Regions from separate parts of the Mesorhizobium hunchu genome, predicted to be linked through region 1. Evidence: predicted binding sites of a transcription regulator. Region 1 holds the regulator's gene; each other region holds the start of a gene.
What was found. The regulator LexA, encoded in region 1, represses DNA repair genes until DNA is damaged. The targets are predictions, from matches to a motif close to TGTTCNNNNTGTGTTCNG.
Positions count from the first base shown of each region.

Region 1 (4,853 bases):
CATGGCCAGCGTCGATGACGCCCTGGCTCGCGAGTTGGAGGAAGCTGCCTTCTCGCTTGGCATGGATGCGCTTGTCGAGGTGCATGACGAAGCCGAGATGGAGCGCGCGCTGAAGCAGTCGTCACGGCTTATCGGTATCAACAACCGCAACCTGAGAACCTTCGAGACCACGTTGGAAACCTCCGAGCGGCTGGCGGGCATGGTGTCCGGCGACCGGGTTCTGGTGGGCGAAAGCGGCATCTTTACCAATGCCGATTGCCGGCGGTTGGAAAAGGTCGGCATCGGCACCTTTCTGGTCGGCGAGAGCCTGATGCGGCAGGCCGACGTGACCGCCGCGACAAAAACCCTGCTCGGCCTCGACCATCCCGCCGGAGCGGCCTGATGGCCGGCGGCCTGACGCATCTGGACACCGACGGCACGGCCAACATGGTCGATGTCGGTTCCAAGGCCGAGACCGAACGCACCGCGATCGCCGAGGGACTGGTGACCATGCAGGCCGAAACGCTGCGCATGATCCTGACAGGGAACGCGAAGAAGGGTGACGTCCTCGGCGCGGCCCGCATCGCCGGCATCATGGCAGCGAAGAAGACGCATGAACTCGTCCCGCTCTGCCATCCGCTGCTCCTGACCAAGGTGTCGGTCGACATCGAGCCGGACGACGGGCTGCCGGGCCTGAAGGTTACGGCACTGGCGCGCGTCAACGGCAAGACCGGCGTCGAGATGGAAGCGCTGACGGCCGCCTCCGTCGCCTGCCTGACCATCTACGACATGGCCAAGGCGGTGGATCGCGGCATGGTCATTTCAGGCATCCGCCTGCTGGAAAAATCGGGCGGAAAATCCGGCGACTACACCGCGCCCCCGACTGGGAAAGCCGACTGATGGCGCTGGTGCCGGTCGCCGAGGCGCTCAGCCTCCTGCTGGAAGACGCTGCTCCGCTGCCCGCCGAGACCGTACCGTTGCACGAAGGCTATTCCCGCGTGCTGGCCGAGCCGCTCGTGGCGCTGCGCAGGCAGCCGCCTTTCGACGCTTCGGCGATGGACGGTTACGCGGTGCGCAGCGCCGACGTCTCCGCCGTTCCCTCCCGGCTCTCGGTCATCGGCGCCGCTCCCGCGGGCCGTGGCTTCTCGGGAACCATTATGCGGGGACAGGCCGTGCGGGTCTTCACCGGAGCGCCCTTGCCCGCAGGCGCCGACACGATCGTCATCCAGGAGAACGTCCGCGATCTCGGAGATGGCCGCATCGAGGTCTTGGAACCGACGGATGCCAACCGGCATGTGCGCCGCGCCGGGCTCGATTTCCGCGAAGGCGACGTTCTGCTGGAAAAAGGCCGGCTGCTCGATCCCGCCGCGCTGTCGCTGGCCGCGTCGGGCAACCACCCTGCCGTTCCGGTCGTCGGCCAGCCGCTCGTCGCCATCATCGCCACGGGCGACGAATTGCTGCCGCCGGGAAGCACACTCGGCCCGGACCAGATCATCTCGTCCAACGCCTACGGTGTCGCGGCCGCCGCCCGGTCGGTGGGCGCACGCGCGCTCGACCTCGGCATAGCGGCCGACCGCAACGACGCCATCGCCGCCCTCGTGCGCAAGGCGGTGGACGCCGGCGCGCATGTCATTGTCACCCTCGGCGGCGCGTCCGTCGGCGATCACGATCTCGTCCACGACGTGCTGACCGGCGAAGGTATGACGCTCGACTTCTGGAAGATCGCCATGCGCCCCGGCAAGCCGCTGATGTTCGGGCGCATGGGCGAGACGCGCTGCATCGGCCTGCCGGGCAACCCCGTTGCCAGCCTCGTCTGCTCGCAGCTCTTCCTGAAGCCCCTGCTGGCCCGGCTCGCCGGACGCCCGTTCATGCAGGATGTGCGCGAGGCACGGCTGGCCGCATCGATGGCGGCGAATGACCACCGGCAGGACTATATTCGAGCCGTCGTCCGCAAGGAACCGGAAGGCCTGACCGCCACCCCGTTCGGTGTACAGGACTCCTCCATGCTGAAGACGCTTGCCGACGCCAACGGCCTGATCGTGCGCGAACCGCACGCTCCTCCCTCCGTTGCCGGAGATAACTGCCGGGTATTGATGCTGCGCCATCCGGCATAACCGGAGAGCTGGCCCTGGCGGCAGCCTGAACAAAGCGTCAACGAATTCATTAAACTTTAAAAGGTTGCGGAACACAACTGGAACAGATAGTGTTTGTTCCGGGTTTGTTTTCCGATTCTGTTTCGACCCTGTCCGCTTCGAGATCACTGGGGGCCGCCGATGTTGACGCGCAAGCAGCACGAACTTCTTCTCTTCATCCACGAGCGGTTGAAAGAGACCGGCATCCCGCCTTCCTTCGACGAGATGAAGGAGGCGCTGGACCTCGCTTCGAAGTCCGGCATCCATCGCCTGATCACGGCGCTTGAGGAGCGCGGCTTCATTCGCCGCCTGCCCAATCGGGCGCGCGCGATGGAAATCGTCAAGCTGCCGGACTCCATGGCGCCAGGGCTGAACGCCGCCAGGAAATTCTCGCCGGGGGTTATCCAGGGCGGCCTGGGTCGGCCGGCGGCAAAGGAACCGGCACGGCTACAGGCTGCCAGCAATGACGATGCCGACAGTGCATCGGTCTCGATCCCGGTCATGGGCCGCATCGCCGCCGGCGTGCCGATCGCTGCGATCGAGAACCGCACCCATTCCATCTCCGTGCCGCCCGACATGATCCACAGCGGCGAGCATTATGCCCTTGAGGTCAAAGGCGATTCGATGATCGAGGCCGGCATCTTCGACGGCGATACGGTCATCATCAGAAACGCGAATACGGCGACGCCCGGCGAGATCGTCGTCGCCATCGTCGATGACGAGGAAGCGACGTTGAAGCGCTTCCGCCGCAAGGGCGACTCGATTGCGCTGGAGGCGGCCAACCCCGCTTACGAGACCCGCATCTTCGGGCCCGACCGCGTCAGCGTGCGTGGCAAGCTGGTGGGGCTGATCCGGCGGTATTGAGAAGAGAACCCTGCGGCAACAGGAAGCGCGCACAGCGTCATCCCGAACGCCGCCGAGCACCCCCGGGGTCTTGCCTCCGGCAAGCCCAAGGGCAGGCTCCGGGCGAGAGCCGAAAGCCGGAATCCAGTCCGGAAGATTGTAGGCCATGGCTGGCTTGAAATAACCATCGCTTCACAAGACGTCCATGGTTACGGATGAAACCCGCGCCTCCCGGAAAAACGGGATGACGCAAAAGCTGGCTTACCTGCTCCGCTTCCGGCTCTTGCTCTGCTGATAAGGTCTTCGAGGCTGATACGGGCCAAGACCTCGTGCCTCGCGCGAGAATTTCCGCTGCATGTGCCAGGGGCGATAGTCTTGTTCGACGGCGAAGAGAATCGTCGGCTGCGTATCCGCAGCTTTAGCGAAGTAGATCGCTGCGCTTCCCCGTCGTGCGAGGTCGCGCGCCGTGATGACGGCGACCAGCGTGTCATGGCACGGATCTCGCGCGGTGGCGTCGGCAATGACGATGAGCGAAGCATAGGCGCAGGCCCGCCGGGCCGCTTTCGCCGTTCGCGCCGTCGCCACGATGGCGCCCGAAGCATGGCGCGCCAGGCACAGGTCATCCCCGCACAGGAACGGGGTTCCCGAGGGCAGGTCCAGCGGACTGTCGAATGCAAACCGCGCATCTTCCCCCATCGGTTTTTCAGGCAGGACGACAGCTTCGGCGTCGAGGGCACGCCGCCAGTTGTCGATGGTGAATTCGTTCGGCCTGTTGCGGCTCGCCGCCAGTTCGCCGCCGCCTATAGGCAGGGCGACCAGTCGCGCGTCCTCGGAGACCAGAGCATCCGGCAGGCGCACCTGATGGATGGTCATCAGTCCGGCCAGGGCGAAGGGCAAGGCGGCCATTCTCAACCTTGTCGTCGCCATCGTGCCGACTATCAGCGCAACGGTGACGAACAGCACCGATCGCCCCGAGATCAGACCGACGCCGTCGAGCGGCGAATGCGCGGCGATCGCTTCGGAGATGGCGATCATGGCGGCAAGCCCCTTCCCCATGACCCACAGGAACGGATAGTCGAGGCCGAACGGCATCAGGATCGCGCTGAACACGGCGAAGGGCATGACGATCAGCGAAGTGATGGGCATGACCGCCAGATTGGCGAAGAGACTGAGCGGGGCGACCCGCTGGAAATGCCATACGGCGTAGAGCGTGGTCGCGCAGCCGGCCACGATCGAGGTCATCGCGGCTCCGCCGACGCCGCCGGCGAGTTTGCGAGCGACACGCGCCGACGCCGATCGCTGCGGCGGCGGCCCCGACGTCCTTCCCGCGTTGCGGTTCGCCCACGCCGCATAGGCGCCGACCAGTGCTGCGGTGGCCGCGAACGACATCTGGAAACTCGGTCCGACGACCTCATGCGGGGAGGCCACGATGACGATGATCGCCGAGATCGCTAGATTGCGCATGGTCAGCGCGGCACGGTCGAACAGGACGGCCAGCAGCATCACCGCCAGCATGATGAAGCTGCGCTCGGCGGCAACGACGATTCCGGAAATCAGCAGATAGGCGGCGATGGCGAAGAGCGCTGCCGCTGCGGCGTATTTCTTGACCGGGCGGCGCGACGAGAATCCCGGGAAAAGCGCGAACGCCCCGCGCATCAGCGCCATCACCGTGCCGGCGACCAGCGCCATATGCAGGCCCGATATCGAGATGATGTGATAGATGCCGGTCTTGCGCATGGCCTCGTTGATCGCGTCGGGAATGCCGGCGCGCACGCCCACGATCAGCGCCGCCGCAATCTCGCCTTCCGGGCCGCCGATGCTGGAGCGGACGCGGTCGGCGACGATGTCCCTGAAGTCTTCGACTGCCGCCCAGGCGCGCGCGCGAAGCGGCACCGGCTT
Region 1 is NZ_JBEBMG010000005.1:113,726-118,578, forward strand. It holds gene trpC (indole-3-glycerol phosphate synthase TrpC) at 1-382, shown strand, start outside; gene moaC (cyclic pyranopterin monophosphate synthase MoaC) at 382-879, shown strand; gene ABMA46_RS10960 (molybdopterin molybdotransferase MoeA) at 879-2,093, shown strand; gene lexA (transcriptional repressor LexA) at 2,253-2,975, shown strand; gene ABMA46_RS10970 (ComEC/Rec2 family competence protein) at 3,216-4,853, opposite strand, start outside.

Region 2 (4,853 bases), on a different contig from region 1:
GAAGGTTGGGGAAGCGCGCCGGCAATACGCGTGGCTCGCTATCCGATCCGTCGTAGTTCGCCTGGAAATCGACGGTATCCTTGTCGATGTCCTCGAGGATCTCGTGCGCCACCTTGGTCAGCCGCGCCTCGGTGTAACGCATGGCCGCAGGCGGGTCGCCGTCGATGGAACCGAAATTGCCCTGCCCGTCGATCAGCGGCACCCGCATCGACCAGTCCTGCGCCATGCGCACCAGGGCGTCGTAGATCGAGGCGTCGCCGTGCGGATGGTACTTGCCCATCACGTCGGAGACGGGACGGGCCGACTTCACATGCTTGCGGTTCCAGTGATAGCCGCTCTCATGGGACGCATAGAGGATGCGGCGGTGGACGGGCTTCAGCCCGTCGCGCACGTCCGGCAGCGCGCGGGACACGATGACGCTCATGGCGTAATCGAGATAGCTGCGCTGCATTTCCTCGATGATCGAGATCGGCTCGATGCCGGATGGGCCGTCCGGCCCGCTCGGTGTGTTCTGGTCGGTCAAATCGGATCACGCAATCTGGGAATCATGTTCCACTTTTATATAGGATCGCGCGCCAATTCTCCAATGGCGCGGGGCGTTTTCCAGAATTGATTTCCAACGATATTTCAAATGGATAGACCGAGTTTTGTAAAAATATCCGTTGGCGGCCAACGGGCTTGCTCGATCGTTCCTGTCCGGCATGGCCTTCCGGTGCGCATGAGAGGGCTGGCGCGCCCGCGCCGATCACGTTAGCCTGACGGTGCCGGGGACATGTCAATGCCGAATTTCGACAGTCTTTTCAATGCCTTCGTGACCATCCTGGTGACGATAGACCCGCCGGGGCTGGCGCCGCTGTTTCTCGCGGTGACCGCAGGCATGAGCCGCGAGCAGCGCGGCCAGGTCTCGGTCCGTGCCTCGGTGATCGGCTTCGGCGTGCTGGCGCTGTTCGCCATCGCCGGCGCGGGGATACTTTCTGTGTTCGGCATCACCCTGCCGGCGTTCCGCGTGGCCGGTGGCTTCCTGCTGTTCTTCATCGCCTTCGAAATGGTGTTCGAGCGCCGGCAGGACCGCAAGGAGAAGATCTCCGATGTGGCGATCACTCGCGACCACATCCACAACATCGCCGCTTTCCCGCTGGCGATCCCACTGATCGCCGGGCCGGGCGCCATATCGGCGACGGTGCTGCTTTCCGGCACATTTCAGGGCGTCGGATCGCGGCTCGCCCTGATCGCGATCATCTTCGCCTGCCTGCTGATCACCTATCTGGTGTTCGTGCTGTCGGAATGGATCGACAAGGCGCTCGGCCAGACCGGCCGCTCCATCCTCACCCGCCTGCTGGGCGTCATACTGGCGGCGCTGGCCGTGCAGTTCGTCGCCGACGGCATCAAGGCGCTGGCGGCCGGCTGACGCGGACTGTCGCCTCAGCCGGCCGTTTCGACCACCTCGAAATCATGCGTCACCGTCGCGGTCTTTGCCATCATCGCCGAGGCCGAGCAGTATTTCTCGATCGAGAGATCGATGGCGCGCTTGACCTTGGCCTCGGAAAGGCCGCGCCCCTTGACGATGAAATGCATGTGGATGCGGGTAAAGACCTTCGGGTCGGTCTCGGCGCGGTCGGCGTCGAGTTCGACGACGCAGTCCTCGACCGCTTCGCGGCCCTTCTCAAGGATATGCACCACGTCGTAGGCCGAACAGCCGCCGGTGCCGATGAGCACCAATTCCATGGGGCTCGGTCCGGGCGTTGCGTCGCCAGGCTGCGAAGCCGCGCCCAGCACCAATTCGTGGCCGGAGCCGGATTCGCCGATAAAGGTCCTGTCCTCGACCCATTTGATCCGCGCCTTCATCGAAAAACTCCCTCACGCAAAAGCGGCCGGGCTTTCATAAAGCCAGGCCGCTCCATATTCATCAAGCGCATGCTGCGTCTCGCCGCGGGCTACCGCTCAGAACGGGATTTCGTCGTCCAGTTCGCGCGATGCGCCGCCACCGCCGCCGCGACCGGCATTGCTACCGCTGCTGCCACGGTTGCCGAAGCTGTCGGACTGGCCGAAGCTATCTCGGCCGCCGCCGGAATAGCCGACCTGACCGCCCTCGCCCTGGCCACGCGAATCCAGCATCTGCAACTCGCCGCGGAATTTCTGCAGCACCACTTCGGTCGTGTAGCGGTCCTGGCCTTGCTGGTCCTGCCATTTGCGGGTCTGGAGCTGGCCCTCCAGATAGACCTTCATGCCCTTCTTCAGATATTGCTCGGCGACCTTGGCGAGCTGGTCGTTGAAGATGACGACGCTATGCCACTCGGTCTTTTCCTTGCGCTCGCCGGAATTCTTGTCGCGCCAGCTCTCCGACGTGGCGATGCGCAGGTTGACGACCGGATCGCCGGAATTCAGCCGGCGGATTTCCGGGTCGGCGCCGAGATTGCCCACCAGAATGACCTTGTTGACGCTGCCAGCCATGAACCTTCTCCACGCTCGTCCGAAACAATTTGAGGGCGCACCATATAGGCAATGGCCCCGGCGCGCCCACCCTTACGGGTCTTTTCCCCGGTGTTTTTATTTTTGTTCTCTATATGTTCTATGCCCTCATGCCTATCCTGTCAAGGATCGGGGATATGGCCCTCAAACCTGGAAGACGGTATAGGGTATCGATGCGCGCTTTTCGGACAGGCTTCGTTCTGACGGTCATGGCAGCTTTCGGTTGCGCAACGGCTGCGGCCAAGGATGCCGCCAAGGCGCCGTCAAAGACCCTGCCCGGCGTGACCGACGGCTACAGCATCGTCAAGCCGCTACCGGAACCGGATGACGAGCCGGCGCAAGCGGGGACAGACAACCATTTCAAGGTCGGCGATGTCGATGTCCGCATTTCGGGCTCGATCATCTTCGACGTGGGCGTGGGGTCGGTCCACCCGTCCCGCCATTGAAAGGTTTGGTTGTCGCGTCTTAAGCCGAGGCGCCGAAGCGGAGCAGATCGTGTCCGGCGGCATCCCTGAGGATCAGCCGTCCGTTCTCGACCTCGAATGAAACCACCTTCTCCATTGCGTCGAAGAAAGCTCTCTCCTGGGTCATCAGTTTTTGCTCGCAGGCCATCATGGTGGCGCCCGCCTTGCCGATGGCGATGTCCGTACCCTTGAGGGCGGCTGTTGCGAAATAGCGGTTGCACGGCGCCTGCCCGGTCACCTTGCCCTGTTCGTCGATATGGAGCGTCGCCTTGGACTCGACCGCGCCGACGCCCTCGATGAACTGAAGCGACCACATCTGGCCGACGATCGATGACTCTCTGTCGGTCTCGCTGGCGGCCGTTCTCCTGACCAAAACCGCCTGCGCCTTGTCGTCGAGCGGATCGACCGTGTGACGCACGTCGTTGATGAACATCAGCCTGTGGCCCACAGTGATGCGCGCCTGCAGTGCATAGGATGCGTTCTTGCGGATGGCCGAAGAATCGAATTTCAGCTCGAAGGGAATCGGCACCTGGCCTGTCGGCTTGATCGTCTGCGTCGCAACCACAGCGGCTGGCGCGTCGGTCAGCGAGACATCGGCGAGTTGGACCGTCACCACCGCGTCCGGAGGCAGGGCCATGCGTTCCCGATAGACGACCTCGCCTCTCATCGTGCGCTCCGCCGCCTGTGAATGATCCGGTGCGATCAACGTGACCACCAGCAGGGGCGTGAATCCGAAAATAAGGAACTCGGCGATCCGATCCAGCATGGCGCTCTCCTCAAGAGCGCACAACGCCTGACGATTGCGGACATTCCGTGGCCCGGCGCGGACCAATTCATGAAATCCTTCCGGCGAGCCAGTGGGCTCAAGCGTTCCTTACTGAGGCCTGTCTCGGCTGCGCCAGCGCGCCGCGGCTGCGTCGTCGGTCTCCTTCGCCTCGACCCATTCGCCCTCCGAGCCGTCGACGCGATGTTCCTTCTTCCAGAAAGGCGCCCGCGATTTCAGGTAGTCCATCAGGAAGCTCGCGGCCTCGAACGCCGCCTGTCGGTGCGGCGAGGCGGCGGCGACCAGCACGATGTTTTCGCCTGCCGGAATGCGGCCGTAACGATGGATGACCGTCAGCCCCTGCAAGGGCCAGCGCGCCGCCGCCTCGCCGGCGATGCGGCCGATCTCGCCTTCGGCCATGCCGGGGTAATGCTCCAGTTCCAGCGCGGACAATTGTCCATTCTCGTCCCGGCAGAGGCCGGAGAAGGTGACGACGGCGCCGATATCCGGCCGGTTCGCGGTCAGCGCGGCGATCTCGGACGCGACATCGAAATCCTCGACCTGGACGCGCACGACCGGAACGACAGGACCGAAGTTCCGGAACGTCATTCCGTCATCCCCCCGTCATCGGCGGAAACAGCGCGATCTCATGCGCGCCCGCGATCTTTTCGTCGTGGTCGACATGCTCCTGGTCGATGGCCACGCGGATCACGTCCGGATGTTTCAGCGCCTGCTCGTATTCCTCGCCGCGTGATCTCAACCAAGCCAGCAGGTCGTTCACGGTCTCGATGCCGGCCGGCAGATCCAAATCTTCCTGCGGCTTGCCGATGCGCTCGCGCACCCAGGCGAAATAGATCAATCTCATGGTTTCACTCGTCGACGATATGCTTCAGCCCGGCACGGAAATAGTCGTAGCCGGTATAGAGCGTGACGACCGCGGCGATCCACAGCAGCACCATGCCGATCTGGGTGGTCAGCGGAAAGATCTTGTCGCCGGCCGGCCCCACGAGCAGGAAAGCGATCGCCACCATCTGGATCGTCGTCTTCCACTTGGCGAGCTGCGTCACCGGCACCGAGACTTTCAGGGCAGCGAGATATTCGCGCAGGCCCGAAACCAGGATCTCGCGGCACAGGATGATGATGGCGGCCCAGAGCGA
Region 2 is NZ_JBEBMG010000006.1:271,855-276,707, reverse strand. It holds gene gyrA (DNA gyrase subunit A) at 1-523, opposite strand, end outside; gene ABMA46_RS13435 (MarC family protein) at 779-1,408, shown strand; gene ABMA46_RS13430 (OsmC family protein) at 1,423-1,845, opposite strand; gene ssb (single-stranded DNA-binding protein) at 1,942-2,451, opposite strand; gene ABMA46_RS13420 (hypothetical protein) at 2,643-2,915, shown strand; gene ABMA46_RS13415 (YbaY family lipoprotein) at 2,935-3,699, opposite strand; gene ABMA46_RS13410 (molybdenum cofactor biosynthesis protein MoaE) at 3,808-4,305, opposite strand; gene moaD (molybdopterin converting factor subunit 1) at 4,310-4,561, opposite strand; gene pgsA (CDP-diacylglycerol--glycerol-3-phosphate 3-phosphatidyltransferase) at 4,566-4,853, opposite strand, start outside.
Region 2: the regulator LexA is predicted to act here: its motif matches at 2,555-2,572, upstream of ssb (single-stranded DNA-binding protein).

Region 3 (4,853 bases), on a different contig from region 1:
GGTGGCGAGCGCCGGCAACCCGTCTTCCGAGGCGAGGATCAGGTAGCCGCCCTCGCGGAATCCGATATCCGCCTCGGCACCGAATTCCTCCTTCAGGCGGCGGAACAACCGAAGCGTGAATTGCGACAGCCGGATGTTCTCGGGAATCGAGAACTGCTGGCGGATCGAGGCGGCCGACAGCGTCGTGCACGCATGGTTGAACTGCGGATCCCGTTCCACCAGCGCGATCGTGCCGGTGAATCCTTCCTTGCGCAAATAATAGGCGGTGGCGGAGCCGACGATCGCGCCGCCGATGATGACGATGTCGTATTGGGCCATGTGCCGACCATCCGTTCGCAGAAGAAAACTGCCGCCGGCGGCGAATGCTGACGGCAATTCATTCGCGGCGACAAACTCTTGGCTGCCTCACTCTTGCAAGGGCCAGCGCCGGAAGGCAAGAAGACCAGATGAACAAGCAAGTCCAGCGTCCGCGCCGCTCGGTGCTCTACGTGCCTGCCTCCAGCGAGAAGGCGCTGGCCAAGATCGGCCAACTGGCATGCGACGCGGTGATCGTCGACCTCGAGGACGCCGTCGCGCCGCAGGAGAAGGCGGCGGCGCGGGCAAGGCTCGCCGCTGTCTTTTCCGCCCGGCCGCACCGTTGCGAGATGGCCGTGCGCATCAACCCATTGTCCGGCGAATGGGGCAATGACGATCTCGCAGCGGCCATCGCCTGCGCGCCCGACGCCATCGTCCTGCCCAAGGTGGAGACTGCCCGCGACATTCTCGAAGCCGACGACGCTCTGGACGACGCACCGGCGCCCGACGCGCTGCAGCTATGGGCGATGATCGAGACGCCGAAGGCTCTCATCAACATCGGCGCGATCGCCGAGCTCGGCCGTGATCCAGCCTCGCGCCTGACTTGTTTCGTTGCCGGAACGAATGATCTCGTGAAGGATACGGGCATTACGCCCGGTCCCGACCGCGGCCTTCTCCTGCCCTGGCTGATGCAGATGGTGCTGGCTGCGCGCGCCGGCGGGCTCGACCTCCTGGACGGCGTCTACAACGATTTCCGCGACGGCGACGGCTTCGCCCGCGAATGCGCGGCAGCGGCGGCGATGGGATTCGACGGCAAGACGCTGATCCATCCCTCCCAGATCGAAGCGGCGAACCGTGCCTTCTCGCCGTCGCCGGAAGCGCTGGCCGAAGCGCGGGCGATCGCCGACGCCTTCGCCCGGCCGGAAAACATCAGCAAGGGCGTCATCGCGCTGGACGGAAGAATGGTCGAGCGGCTGCATCTCGCCCAGGCCGAAAAACTGCTGGCGAAGGCGGCCGCCGTCGGCGCATGATGGCTTTGGATTTCACCACAGGATCGATCCGATGCGACTCTACCGCTTCCTCACCGAAGTCGACGACGCCAAATTCTGCCACAAGGTGACGGCGGCGCTGAACAAGGGCTGGCACCTCTACGGCTCGCCCACCTACGCCTATGACAGGAAGGCCAAGATGATGCGCTGCGGGCAGGCCGTGGTGAAGGACGTCGAGGGCCAGGACTACAAGGCCGGCGAGACCAAGTTGAGCGACTGGTAGGCGCTCGCCATACCGTCATTCCGGCCGGGGATCGATAGCGACCGCGTGCCGGAAACCATTCCGTGACAGGTCCCGGAAACCGCCCTACTCCGCCGCTTCCTCGATTTTTTCCATGTCGTCGTCGGACAGGCCGAAATGGTGGCCGACCTCGTGGATCAGCACATGGGTGACGATATCGCCCAGCGTTTCCTCGTTCTCGGACCAGTAGTCGAGAATGGCGCGGCGGTAGAGCGTGATGCGGTTCGGCCCCTCGCCGGTCGCCGGGTTCCAGCGCTCGGCGATGCCGCGTCCCTCAAACAGGCCGAGCAGGTCGAACGGCGTCTCCAGCGAGAGGTCGTCCATGATCTCTTCCGTCGGGAACTCCGCCACCTGGATCACGATCTCGCCGGTGAGGGTGCGGAAATCCTCCGGCAGGTGCGCGTAGGCCTCCAGTGCCAGGAACTCCAATTCCTCCAGCGAGGGGGACAATTCGCCATGCCAGGTGCGGGTCTTGTAGATGCGGGCCATTCTTCGTCCTTCAGTCCCGCGGCATATAGGCTTTTGCAGCGCTGACGGCAAACCAAGGCGGTTCTTCGTCCGACATGCTCCACGCAAAGAGGAATAAATTCTTTTCCCGTCCCGCTTGACTCTTTTCCGGCTCTCTGGAATCCATAAGAACATAACAGGAACAAACCTGCAGAGAACAGAACGTCATGGTGAGCAGCGCCGTGGCGAGGGAAACCGTTTTTGCCCTGCGCCGTGAAATCGCGAGGATCGAGGGAAGCCTTCCCGAGCGCCTGGACGCGCCGGGGGAAGAGATCATTCTGCTGCGCCACAATGGCCACCCGCCGAGCCCGGACGGCGTGGTGGAGACGGGCGTGGCGGCGCTGGACACGGCCCTTGGCAATGGAATCCCGAAAGCGGCCCTGACCGAAATCCACGGCCGGCATATGCGCGACGCCGGCGCCGTCGGCGGCTTCGTGCTGGCGCTGGCGAGCCTGCTGTTGAAGAAAACGCCGCGGCGGCAGGTCCTGTGGATCGGCGCGTCCGGCTTCTTCGCCGAGGCCGGCCTGCCCTATGCACATGGACTTTCGCGGCTGTTCGGCATCGCGCCGGAAGAACTTCTGCTCGCCGAAGCGCCGAAGCCCGGTGATGCGCTGTGGATCGCCGAACAGGCGGCGGCGCTCAAGGAACTCGCTGCCGTCGTCCTCGAACTGGCCGGCAATCCGCGCCAGCTCGACTTCACGGCGACGCGGCGGCTGCATCGCCGCGCCGCCGAGGCCGGCAGGCCCGTCTTCCTCATCCGTCAGTCAGCCGATCGCCAGGCGACCGCCGCGCCGCTGCGCTTCGCCGTGGAGCCCGCGCCGGCCGGGACGCGGCGCATTCTCGGCCGGCCGCTTGCCGGCTCAATCGGCCCGCCGGCCTTCGCCGTCACCCTGGACAAGAATCGCATGGCGCCGCCGGCGCGCTTCATTCTGGAATGGAATGCCGATGAACGCACATTTGGACATCGCTCCCCTGAACACCACGACGCCGGCCCTTCCGGCAGGCCGCAGGATCCTGTCGCTGTGGTTTCCCCACCTCGGCACCGACCGGATATGGCGCCGCCGGCTGGGCCGCGCCTGGCATACGGCCGCTTCCGGTTTCCCGCCGCTGCTGGTGAGCAGGCGTGACGGCAACACGCAGATCGTCGCCGCGCTCGACCGCCGCGCCGAAGCGCTGAGGCTGAAGCGCGGCATGGGCGTCGCCGACGCGCGCGCCATGCACCCCTCTGTCGAGATCGTCGAGGCAGACGCGCAAGCCGACCGCCGGTTGCTGGAAAGCCTCGCCGACTGGTGCGACCGTTATACGCCGCTGGTGGCGCTGGACGGCGCCGACGGTCTTTTCCTCGACATCACGGGATGCAGCCATCTGTTCGGCGGCGAGCAGGCTCTTGTCGCCGACATGCTGCGCCGTTTCCCCGAACAGGGCATCGAGGCGCGCGCGGCCGTCGCCGACACCGCCGGCGCGGCATGGGCCGTCGCCCGCTTCCACGGCGATGCCGTCGTGGTGCCAGAGGGCGCGGCGGCCGGCTGGCTCACGCCGCTGCCGCCGGCTGCGCTGCGCCTCGATACAGCGACCGCGACGGCGCTCGACAGCGTCGGCCTGCGCACGATCGGCGCCGTCATGGCCGCGCCGCGCGCGCCTCTGGTCCGCCGCTTCGGCCGGGAAATCGTCCTGCGGCTCGATCAGGCCCTCGGCCTGATCGACGAGGCGCTGTCGCCGCGCCTGCCGGTGCCGGAACTCTCGGCCGAGCGCCGGCTGGCCGAACCCATCATGACGGTGGAGGACGTCGAGCGCGTCGTGCTGCCGCTCGCCGGCGCGCTCGGGGAAGCGCTGGAACGGCGCGGCGCCGGCGCGCTCGCCCTGCGGCTCTTCCTGTTCCGGGTCGACGGTCTGGTCGCCCGGCTTTCCGTCGGCCTGTCGCGGCCGGCGCGCGCGTCGGACCGGATGGCGAAGCTCTTCCATGAACGGCTCGCCGCGCTCGGCGACGGTCTCGACGCCGGCTGCGGCTTCGACCTTGTCCGGCTGACGGTGCCGTCGGTCGCGCCGCTCGACATGCGCCAGACCGACCTCGGCGAGGATCGCCGCGACGACGAGGACCGCTTCGCGCTGTTCGCCGACCGTGTCTGCGCCCGTTTCGGCCGCAACGCCATCCGCAAGCCGGTTCCCGTCGCCAGCCATCTGCCTGAACGGGCGGTCGCCTTTTCGCCCTACGCCGAGGCTCCGGCCGCAACGTCCGCACGGGAAGCCGAAAGCCCGGCCACGGCCGAACGGCCCCTGCGCCTGTTCAAGCGGCCCGAGCCCATCGAGGTCATGACCGGGATACCGGAAGGGCCGCTCTTGAACTTCCGCTGGCGGCGCGCGCACTATCCTGTCGTCCGCGCCGAAGGGCCGGAGCGCATCGGCTCCGAATGGTGGCTGGAGACTCCTCCCGTCGAAAGAAAGCAGGACGAGACGGGCGAGGCTTGCGAAGCGGGCCGAAAGCAGGCCGCCGGGGAAAGCGCGGCGCAACGCACCCGCGATTATTTCCGCGTCGAGGATGCCGAGGGACGGCGCTACTGGCTTTACCGGCAGGGCCTTTACGGCCGGTCGGGGGAACCGCCGCGCTGGTTCCTGCACGGGGTTTTCGCATGAAGCCGGAGCCGCCCCGCAATACGCCGGCCGAGCCGGGATACATCGAGTTCGGCGCGCAGTCGAATTTCTCCTTCCTGCGCGGCGCCTCGCGGCCGGAGGAACTGGTCGTCGCCGCCTGCCTTTACGGCCAT
Region 3 is NZ_JBEBMG010000001.1:248,358-253,210, forward strand. It holds gene ABMA46_RS01220 (NAD(P)/FAD-dependent oxidoreductase) at 1-318, opposite strand, end outside; gene ABMA46_RS01225 (HpcH/HpaI aldolase/citrate lyase family protein) at 447-1,325, shown strand; gene ABMA46_RS01230 (DUF1737 domain-containing protein) at 1,357-1,566, shown strand; gene ABMA46_RS01235 (metallopeptidase family protein) at 1,651-2,073, opposite strand; gene ABMA46_RS01240 (ImuA family protein) at 2,259-3,218, shown strand; gene ABMA46_RS01245 (Y-family DNA polymerase) at 3,202-4,722, shown strand; gene ABMA46_RS01250 (error-prone DNA polymerase) at 4,719-4,853, shown strand, end outside.
Region 3: the regulator LexA is predicted to act here: its motif matches at 2,219-2,236, upstream of ABMA46_RS01240 (ImuA family protein).